Regions from separate parts of the Lysinibacillus sp. Y5S-8 genome, predicted to be linked through region 2. Evidence: riboswitches for the same ligand, from Rfam matches in the RefSeq annotation. Region 2 holds a riboswitch; each other region holds the start of a gene.
What was found. Region 2 has a riboswitch for S-adenosylmethionine ahead of V6670_RS08500 (YezD family protein). Riboswitches for the same ligand answer to the same signal wherever they lie in the genome.
Positions count from the first base shown of each region.

Region 1 (3,281 bases), 1.4 Mb from region 2:
TTGATGACCTCTTTACCACCTTCGATATTGCTAGTCTCAGGCTTAATTAAAGCGATCATAATGAAAAATAGAGCTACAGACATAATGATTGAGAAGGGGGCAGCATAGAGCAACCAAGCACCCCAGGAGATATCCACATTAAATTGTTCCTGAATAAAGTTTAAAGCGACCATATTTTGAGCTGCTGCTGTCTTGATACCGATATTCCAAATGGAAACGGCTTGTACCGAAGTAATAACAAGTAAAGCGGCGAGTCGACTATCGCGTGGTAAACCAAATGCTGCGACCATCCCTAGCAATATTGGTACGACTGCGCCTGCACGTGCTGTGGCAGAAGGAACAAAAAAAGCGAGGGCTATAGAAACTAAAATGGCGCCGAATACGATAGCTTTTGTTTTTGTTCCTACAAGTGAAAGGATCCAGAGAGCAAGCCGTTTATGTAAGTTGGTAATTTGCATGGCTGCTGCTAAAAAAAGAGCTGCTGCTACTAGTGCGACAGCGGAATTACTAAATCCACTTAAGGATAATTTTAAAGCGCCAGCAGTTCCTAATTCTGTAGCAGGATCGTCCATTGATGGAGCGAGCCCTAGTAGAACAGTTACAAGTGCAATGATCATGGCTGAGCTAACGGGATAGGACACGGCCTCTGTTACCCATAGGATGACTGCGAATGCTAAGATGGCTAAAGCTCGTTGTCCAGCGATTGGTAAGTCACCGTTATTAGGTAAAAAAGTAATGATGATTAGTAAAGCAAAGGCCAAGCCAATCCATAGTGGCTTTAAATTCCGTTTCGTAGCTGTTTGATTGGGTGAAGACATATTTTCTCATCCTTTCTACGATAAATATGACGATTATTATCCATAACATCGGTTAGTAAAATGTTTTATTAAGATAAGAACTTGTCTATTTTATTGTAAAAAAATAAGTATGCAGAATAGCTGCTTTTTACAGCGATATAAGTAGATAAAGAGAAAATATACGGTCATAAAAAATACAAAAATATCCATTGGAATATTATTTCTTTTTCTTGAATGCAGACGTTACTTTAGGCTCTGTGCCCTTCACTAATCGTTGGATATTTTCGATGTGCAGGATAATAGCTATGCCAAAAAGAAGGACAGCGATTATAGTTGGGCCAATTCCAGGAATCCATAAATATGTTGCAGTACAAAAAACGAGATAAAACTCTAGAACACCGACAATTAAATAGTTAGTTGCAAAGGATAAAATGACAAATAAAATAAGTGCAAATAAACCAATCTTCCAATCTACAGCAAGTAGAATTCCAATAATAGAGGCAGTTCCTTTCCCACCATTGAAACCCATATAAAATGGGAAATTATGACCCAAAATAACCCCTGCAGCAATAATGTAGGTCAGGAGCCATATTTCTCCTTCGGTTAAATGCGAAGCATCCGCTAAATAAAAGTGTGCACCGATAATAGCTACAACGCCTTTGCCAATATCGATTAGGGCTACTAAAACGCCATATTTCCAGCCGAGGGAAAGTGTAGCATTAGAGGCACCAGCATTGCCATGGCCAGCTTTTTTTAAATCAACCCCTGATAAAAATTGTGCCACTTTAGAGCCGTGAATACAGCCAATTAAATATCCAACTAAGAGAAAAATGATCACGGCTTTTACCATAAAAATACTCCTTTCGATTTTTTTTCTAAATTAGTGTATGCGTTCATATTACGTATAAGAGCTGACAGAAGTTTCGGAAAAAATAAAATTTACATATTGACAGAAAAAAACTCTATGTTTATACTGTGTTACAACGATGGAAATTGAATCTTATACTCTTATCAAGAGCGGCGGAGGGATAGGCCCTATGATGCCCAGCAACCAGTAAGTGATGAACTTACTAAGGTGCTAATTCCTACAGATTCTTACTTGGATCTGGCAGATAAGGGGAGGAAAACTTGCAACCGCAACCCTCTTCTTAACTGGAGAGGGTTTTGTTTTCTACACATAAATCCTCCTCATCTCCGGTACCATCGTAAAAAAATAATTGGAGGTACACAATGACAAATTTTAAACCAGAAACATTGCTGTTACATGGTGGTCAAGAGCCAGACCCAGTGACGGGCTCTAGAACAGTTCCTGTCTATCGCTCAACTGCTTTCGTATTTAAGGACACTGCTCATGCGCAACGTCTTTTTGCCTTAGAGGAAGCGGGGAACATTTACACACGGATTACAAATCCGACAGTGGATGTTTTTGAAAAGCGTGTGGCCTTGTTGGAAGGTGGAACAGCAGCAGTAGCACTTTCATCTGGTGCAGCAGCTATCGCATTCTCCATTTTAAATCTAGCTGGAGTAGGCGATGAAATAGTAGCAGGAAGTTCTTTATATGGCGGTACGTATAATTTATTTGCTAACACATTACCGAAGTATGGCATTAAAACAATTTTTGTAGATGAAACAAACCCAGAGAATTTTAAGGCTGCGATTACCGATAAAACGAAAGCTGTCTTCGCTGAAATTTATGGTAATCCAAGTTTAAAAGTTTTAGATATTGAAGCAGTAGCTAAGATTGCACATGATAACAGTTTACCATTAATCATCGATAGTACATTTGCTTCTCCTTATGGTTCCACACCAATTGAATACGGTGCAGATATTGTTGTTCACTCCGCAACTAAATGGATAGGTGGTCATGGTACAACTTTAGGTGGGGTTGTTGTAGACGCTGGTAAGTTTGATTGGACTAGTGGACGATTCCCTGGATTTACGGAACCAGATGCTTCTTACCATGGATTACGTTACGGAATTGATACAGCTTCTGCTGCTTTTGCTACGAAGCTACGCGTACAGTTGTTACGTGACTTCGGTCCAACATTAAGTGCTGATGCAGCGTTTAATTTACTACAAGGTTTAGAAACGCTTCATTTGCGTATCCCTAAACACAATGAAAATGCGTTGGCAGTTGCTGAATATTTACGAAACCACCCATCTGTGGAGTATGTAAACTATAATGGCCTAGAAGATTTTGCGACACATGATTTGGCGAAAAAATACTTGAAAAATGGCTTCGGTTCTGTGCTTACATTTGGCATTAAAGGTGGACGTGAGGCTGGACGAAAGCTAATTGATAGCGTGAAGCTGTTTTCACATGTAGCAAATGTAGGGGATGCCAAATCGCTCATTATTCACCCAGCATCTACTACACATCAGCAATTATCAACAGATGAATTAATTCAAGCTGGCGTAACTGAGTCGCTCATTCGCTTATCCATCGGTTTAGAGGCAGTAGAGGATATTATTGCTGATTTAGAA
Region 1 covers NZ_CP145889.1:378,429-381,709, forward strand. Annotated here, with positions in the region: gene V6670_RS01845 (DASS family sodium-coupled anion symporter) at 1-818, opposite strand, end outside; gene V6670_RS01850 (glycerol-3-phosphate acyltransferase) at 1,015-1,647, opposite strand; SAM riboswitch class I at 1,803-1,916, shown strand; gene V6670_RS01855 (O-acetylhomoserine aminocarboxypropyltransferase/cysteine synthase family protein) at 2,028-3,281, shown strand, end outside.
Region 1: another riboswitch for S-adenosylmethionine. It lies ahead of V6670_RS01855 (O-acetylhomoserine aminocarboxypropyltransferase/cysteine synthase family protein); the one in region 2 lies ahead of V6670_RS08500 (YezD family protein).

Region 2 (3,281 bases):
ATCGTGCCATCTGGTCTTGTTCGGCTACAGGCATCGGGACCATATACGTCAAAGCCCATTGCACGCAATCGTTGACCCTCGTCTTCAATATTTTTGGTGCGCAAGGCAATTCGTGAAAATCCTTGGCGCTCACGATCACGTTTAAACGTATAATGTAGGGAATAAGGGTACAAAGCCGCTTGCTCAAATAAATCACGATCATAAATAGCGATTTGTTCAATATAGCTTAAGCCAAAATAGCTTAGCGTATTATAAGTCCCCCACATCGTGTGTTGACCACCGTTCACTGTACGGACATTTCGTTTATTGAAGAAAACCTTTATATTTTCTGGTGATTCTACTTGATGTACCAGATGATCAAAATATAAAGTCATGGCAATTCCCCTTTCTTTCCCCCATTAGCTTTACCTGGATGTTTAATTGATTTAAAATTTACTTAAGAAAAGGAGTTACTATATGGTATGAAAAAAAGTGCAATTTACCTACTAACTCCGTTAACTAATTTATTACTAACTATAAAGAGGTGATTTGAATGACAGATCAAGTAGCTGCTTTTAAATTGGCATTAGGTAACTATCCTACAGGTGTAACGGTTGTGACCGCATGTCATGAAACGAATCCAATTGGCTTAACAGTCAATTCTTTTGCATCTGTTTCCATTGACCCACTACTTATTTTATGGTCACTTGATAAAAAATCTCAGCTCCATTCTTACTTTATGGGTGCAGAAAAATTCGCTGTCAATATTTTAGCGAGTAATCAAGAGCATTTATGTACATTATTTGCAAGTAAAGTCCCGGATCGCTTTGCTCAAGCTAAATGGTCTACTTCTACTTTTGGGCTACCGATTTTACATGATACAGCAGCTATTTTACAATGTAAATCATTTCAGCAAATAGATGCAGGCGATCATACTATTTTTATTGGGCAAGTGCTAGACATTACAAATTCTCAAAAAGAACCCCTTCTCTATCATCGCCGTCATATCGGTCCAATTCCAAAAAGCTTTTATAGCTAATTTCCATAAAAAAAGAGCCACTTGTAAGCAATGGAAACCATGCTTATTGGTGGCCTTTTCACATCGTTCAACTGAAATGATCATTATTTCTTCTGTGGAAATCTCTGCTTTTCAAGCCTATTAATTTGCACAATCACACCATCTTGAATCGTAATATTCACTTCACCAAATTCAAGATTTTGAATTGCCTTAGCAATTGCCTCTAATTTTTTATCATCTACCTTTGCCGATTGAGCCATACGATACACCCCCTCTTTATTCTCCTAGTTGTACAAAAGAGGCCAACGCATCAAACCGATTGATAGCCCCTCCTATCTCTCAGGCACCATCTGTTGGATTTGGCACCTATCTTCTCGGTTGCCGAGGCTTCATGGGGCCAAGTCCCTCCACCTCTCTTGATAAGAGTACTGCGTTTCTTGAAAATAATTCTATAATTCTGTTATCCGAATGTCAATATAAAATATTAGAAAACCTAGCTGAATACTTTGTAATAGCATCCTCTCTGCTACAATTCACTCATAATCCTATCGTATTGTATGCTATGTCAGTCTATCTAACCACAATGGCAAAGAAAAAAACTGTGTAGAAGTATGACCTTCTCCACAGTTCATCACGTTATTCCCCATGCAAACATTCCATTAAAGTTTGTGCTGTCTGTTGCTTGCCCATCATCTTAATTGGTTGCCCCTCAGCAGGCACGATCCAATGAGGCTCATCCCCGCCATATAAAGACTGCGAGCTATTTGCAACCATAAATTGAGCATGCGCTGCTTCCATACGCAGTCTTGCACGAGCGAGTAAAAAATCCTCATCATTTGTAGCTTCTAGCTTAAAGCCCACTAACGTTACATTTGGTTGCCAGCCCTTGATTTGCCCTAATACTTTTGGTGCCTTTTTAAAATGGATAATAGGTGGTTCGTCAGAAGGCATTTTCCCCGCTTCCTCCATTAAATTACCGGATTGATCATAAACCTTGTCAATAACCCAATCGGAGCCAGCAGCAGCCATAATGACAATATCGACTTGTTGTAGCTGAACCGCATGACGTACCTTTTCTCCTAAATCCTCTATACCTTCAAATTTTACCAATGTCATTTTGTCGTGGTTTGCTGGAAGCTGTGCAAAGTAGCCATGCATATATATTACATTCGCACCCTTAGCCAATGCGGCCTCTGCTAAATAACAGCCCATTGTCCCTTTTGATAAATTCGTGTGCCCTCGTACACGATCCCATTTTTCAAGTGTTCCCCCACTTGTAATGAGTACGGTTTTGCCTTGTAATGTCCCCATACACTCACCTATTTTCTACAATATATACAAATTCTATTTTAACGTAATGTAAGGATGTGCTTCAATAGCCACAATCATAGCGTACTATTTTGCTCTTTTAACCAAGCACTTAATATTTCCGCAAATTTCTTAGTAACAGGGGAAGCGTGGTGCTTCATCGCAATTCCAATGGTACGGTAGCCTCCTTGCTTTAGCGGGATTGCTTTTAACGTTGCTGGTAAATGTTGAATGACCAATTGAGGCAAAATACTAATGCCTAAATGATGGGAAATCATTGAAAGAATCCCTACCTCCTCAGAAAGCTCAAAGCGAATATGGGGCTTTACATGATATTGCTCCAACAGTACCTTTACATCATTTGTCCCTTTATAGGAAGTCATGATAAAAGGCATATCTTCTAGGTCAACAATATCAATTTCTGTCTTATGAAATAAAGGGCTTTTATCTGAAACAATACATAATAAAGGGTCTTGTTGTAATTCCATAAATTGATATTGCTCTGATTTTTGACCATTCAAGAATCCTACCTCGACTTCCCCACTTAGCAGCCATTGTTCAATTTCGTAATAATCTCCCTCTCGTAACTCTACTTGTATCCCTGGAAATTGATGATCCATAATACGAACAATTTCTGGCATCCAATTCGAGGAAATACTTGAAATAACGCCAATTCGAACTTTCCCGCGTGTTACACCCAGTATATGGGCCGCTTCCTGCTGCAATAATTCCTGGGCATCCAGGACCTGACGCATCGCCCTTAGCATGGTCTGCCCCTCACTCGTCAGTGTTACACCTGCACGACTTCGATGAATGAGAGCAAAGCCAAATTCTTTTTCTAAACTAGACACGGCATGGCTCACAGCAGACTGTGTTAGTCCTAGTGCATCCGCTGCTTTTGTAAAGCTTGCTACCTCTGCCACCTTTGTTAAAATCTCATATTTAACTAAGCTCATTCGTCATCCCTCTATATACA
Region 2 covers NZ_CP145889.1:1,802,980-1,806,260, reverse strand. Annotated here, with positions in the region: gene V6670_RS08510 (VOC family protein) at 1-374, opposite strand, end outside; gene V6670_RS08505 (flavin reductase family protein) at 533-1,018, shown strand; gene V6670_RS08500 (YezD family protein) at 1,102-1,257, opposite strand; SAM riboswitch class I at 1,327-1,423, opposite strand; gene V6670_RS08495 (phosphopantothenoylcysteine decarboxylase) at 1,634-2,308, opposite strand; gene V6670_RS08490 (LysR family transcriptional regulator) at 2,383-3,261, opposite strand.

Region 3 (3,281 bases), 2.1 Mb from region 2:
GTGGATGAAGAAGTTTTTCTCATGTGTCTATATGCAGATGAGGAGGCTGAAAAAAGATATGCTAGCCAATTTCCGCATATATTTTGGCAGCGATGGCATCCTTATATTGTGAATGTATTACAGCAGGATGTTGCCAAATCTATAGCTGTTAAAGCGGTACTAGACCATTTTAACATTGGTCCTGAGAATGCTATTGCTTTTGGAGATGGGAATAATGATATTGATATGTTAGAGCATGTAGGACTAGGTATTGCTATGGGAAATGGTAGCGCAGCTCTAAAAGCGGTTGCGAATTTTGTTACAAAGAGTTCCACTGAAGGTGGTATTGACTTTGCTTTACGGCAGTTTCAAATGATATAAAGCTGCTGAAGGTCTTAAAGTCGATGCTTCAGGTTCTCTTAGATATATTGAAGGAACTTGTTAATCAATGAGTTTTAATAAATTTTGGGTGGGATGTTATATGGCACATCATGTGCAATCTCTAATTGAACATTACGGGTATTTGGGTATTATCGTGATCCTAATTGGAGGCGTTGTTGGGTTGCCACTTCCTGATGAAGTCTTTCTAACATATGTTGGCTACAGTGTTTATATAGAAAGCCTTGAACACATTCCCGCTTTAGTAAGTGCAATGATTGGTGCAGTTGGCGGTATTACCTTAAGCTACTATATCGGCTATCGTTTTGGCTTACCATTATTGCAGAAATATGGACCCAAAATTCATATTACGGAGCAAAAAATTGATTTTACAAAACAACTGTTTACTAAAATTGGGCCAACTTTATTATTAATAGGCTATTTTATACCTGGTGTACGGCATCTGACAGCCTATATTGCGGCAATTAATAATTATCCATATAGAAAGTTTGCTTTTTTTGCCTATACAGGGGCATTTATCTGGACTTTCACATTTATAACGTTAGGGAGGATGCTTGGGGAGAAGTGGCGGTTTGTTGGTTATTATTTATCCCATTATAGTATTTATCTCATCCTATTGTTTGGCCTCGTAATGCTCATCGTTTACTATCTATTCAAAAAAAGAAATATACGAAAATAAAGGTCTGTATGATTCAACACATGAATCGTACAGACCTTTGTGTTATGGCAAAATAGCAAATGAGCGTACAGGGAATCCAGATGCCTTTTCAGGCTTAGGGACGATATTGAAGATAATTGCCCCCTTCGCAGGTAGCTTGTCCAAGTTAGTCATCAACTCAATTTGATAGATGTTTTGTTCAAGCACGAAGTATTCGCCATCTAGCTTACCATTTTTGTGAAAATCAGCGGCTGAATCAGTATCAAATGTTTCATGGCCAAGTGCACTTATTTGACGTTCCTTCAATAAAAATTGTAAAGCCTCTAAGCCCCAGCCTGGTATATGGTTATGTCCATCCATATCTTGGTTACTAAATGCCTCTTTATCTGGCCAGCGCTTACTCCAATCCGTACGTAGCGCTACAAAGGTACCTGCTTCAATTACTCCATGTTGTGCTTCAAAATCAAAAATATCTTGCACACTTAGCGAGAAGTCATGATTGCTAGCAGCTTCTCGTGATTTATCAATGACGACAAGAGGAAGAACTAGTTCTTTTAGTTCTAATTCTTCTAGATAGCGGGAGTCTCGCACAAAATGAATGGGTGGGTCGATATGTGTGCCATATTGTCCTGGGAACGTGAATTGTTGTGCGAAGAACCCGTCATCATGAGAGAATAATGTTTCAAATTTAGCATCTTCAAACATAAAAAAATGTGGGGAATTAGGGCCGAATGTATGTGTTAAATCAACCCATTGTTTTGATTTTAATAATTGTAATGCTTGTAAAAGTTGGTTTGACATTGATTTCACTGCTTTCTGTTAAAATTAGTAGAAAATAAAAAAGAGTCCCCTTAGAAGAGGACTCCAAAATAAGCAACGGTAGTTCTTCTTCTCATCTTTAAGGCTTAAAATTTTGCCAATTGGAATTAGCACCATACTGTTGAGCTGGTTGCTGAGACTTCATCGGGCCAATCCCTCCGTCTCTCTCGATAAGAAAAGTGATATAAGAATTTTCAGAAATAATAATAAAAACACTTTAGCATAGAATTTTATAGTTTACAAGTTCGATAGAGATATAAGGGTAAATTTTTTTACCAACTTAAATTTATGGTTATGCCACAACAACCATTATCCATAAGACGTATTCTGAAATTGTCTGGTGTATAATTTGCATCAAATTTCATCGTAATGCCTGTTGATGTGATTAATTTATCAACCTCTGTTTTATTTGAAAGCTGTGCAGCATTCATTAGATCATGTGCAAATTGTTGGGAGCTATCAATTTTATCCGTAAGCAATTGAGCCTGTTGCATTATCGCCTTTATCCGTGTAGCTGAAATTTTTAATTTATGTGTGTCGACAGGTGGAAAGGGGTTAGTGTTCGGCATTGCTAAATGTTGAGGAATAGGTCTAACGGCAAGCTGCTGGGCAAGTGGCGACGTTGGGTAATGATAAGGATGAACAAAGTACGGATAAGGATTGTAATACAATGTAATTCCTCCTATCCTATAGCTGATATCTTATCTTATGTAGCTAGACGTCTTTAGGTGTTATTTTGCAGTGCAATGTCTGTCCTAATCATTTAAAAAGGAAGCCAAAGTGAGCTTCCTCTTTTAGCCGAGAACATGTAAGACATCATCAATTTTTTTACTATGAGACAGTATACCGTAATTCATCCATGTTAAAAAATCCACTTCATATACACAGTTGGTTTTGACTGCAGCTAGATTTTTCCACATAGAAGTTTTTAAAATCGTACGCTCCTCGTTCTCGTAAATGGAATGTTGTTTATCAAAAGTAATAAATAAATGATCCGCATCTAATTGCAGCAATTGATCAAATGTCAGTGGTGCTTTACGTTGATTGTGCGGAATACTCCAGACAAGTGGATGTGGCATTAAACCTAGGTCACGATATAAAATTGGCCCCGTATAGCCACATTCAGGACCCGCATATAGAGTAATGCCAATAGCTGAAATGCGGAGAAATGCCACACTTTGCCCATAAACGGATTTACTAAGAATTCCTTTTGCTTGCCGTACCTTATCCTCATATTGTAGGATCACATCTTGCATCAAGGAGGTTTTTCCCGTTAAATCAGCAATCTTAAACAAAGTAGACTGCCAGTTCTCTCCAGGATGTGAGATATGACAGATGGGAGCTACTTCATTTAAATGATGACAGGATTCCCATCGCTCTATACCTGCATCTAGCATAATTAATGTTGGTTTATAGTGAAGGAGTC
Region 3 covers NZ_CP145889.1:4,382,802-4,386,082, reverse strand. Annotated here, with positions in the region: partial or broken gene V6670_RS21470 (Cof-type HAD-IIB family hydrolase) at 1-360, shown strand, start outside; gene V6670_RS21465 (DedA family protein) at 461-1,057, shown strand; gene V6670_RS21460 (cyclase family protein) at 1,100-1,837, opposite strand; SAM riboswitch class I at 1,926-2,032, opposite strand; gene V6670_RS21455 (hypothetical protein) at 2,128-2,526, opposite strand; gene V6670_RS21450 (helix-turn-helix domain-containing protein) at 2,650-3,281, opposite strand, start outside.
Region 3: another riboswitch for S-adenosylmethionine. It lies ahead of V6670_RS21460 (cyclase family protein); the one in region 2 lies ahead of V6670_RS08500 (YezD family protein).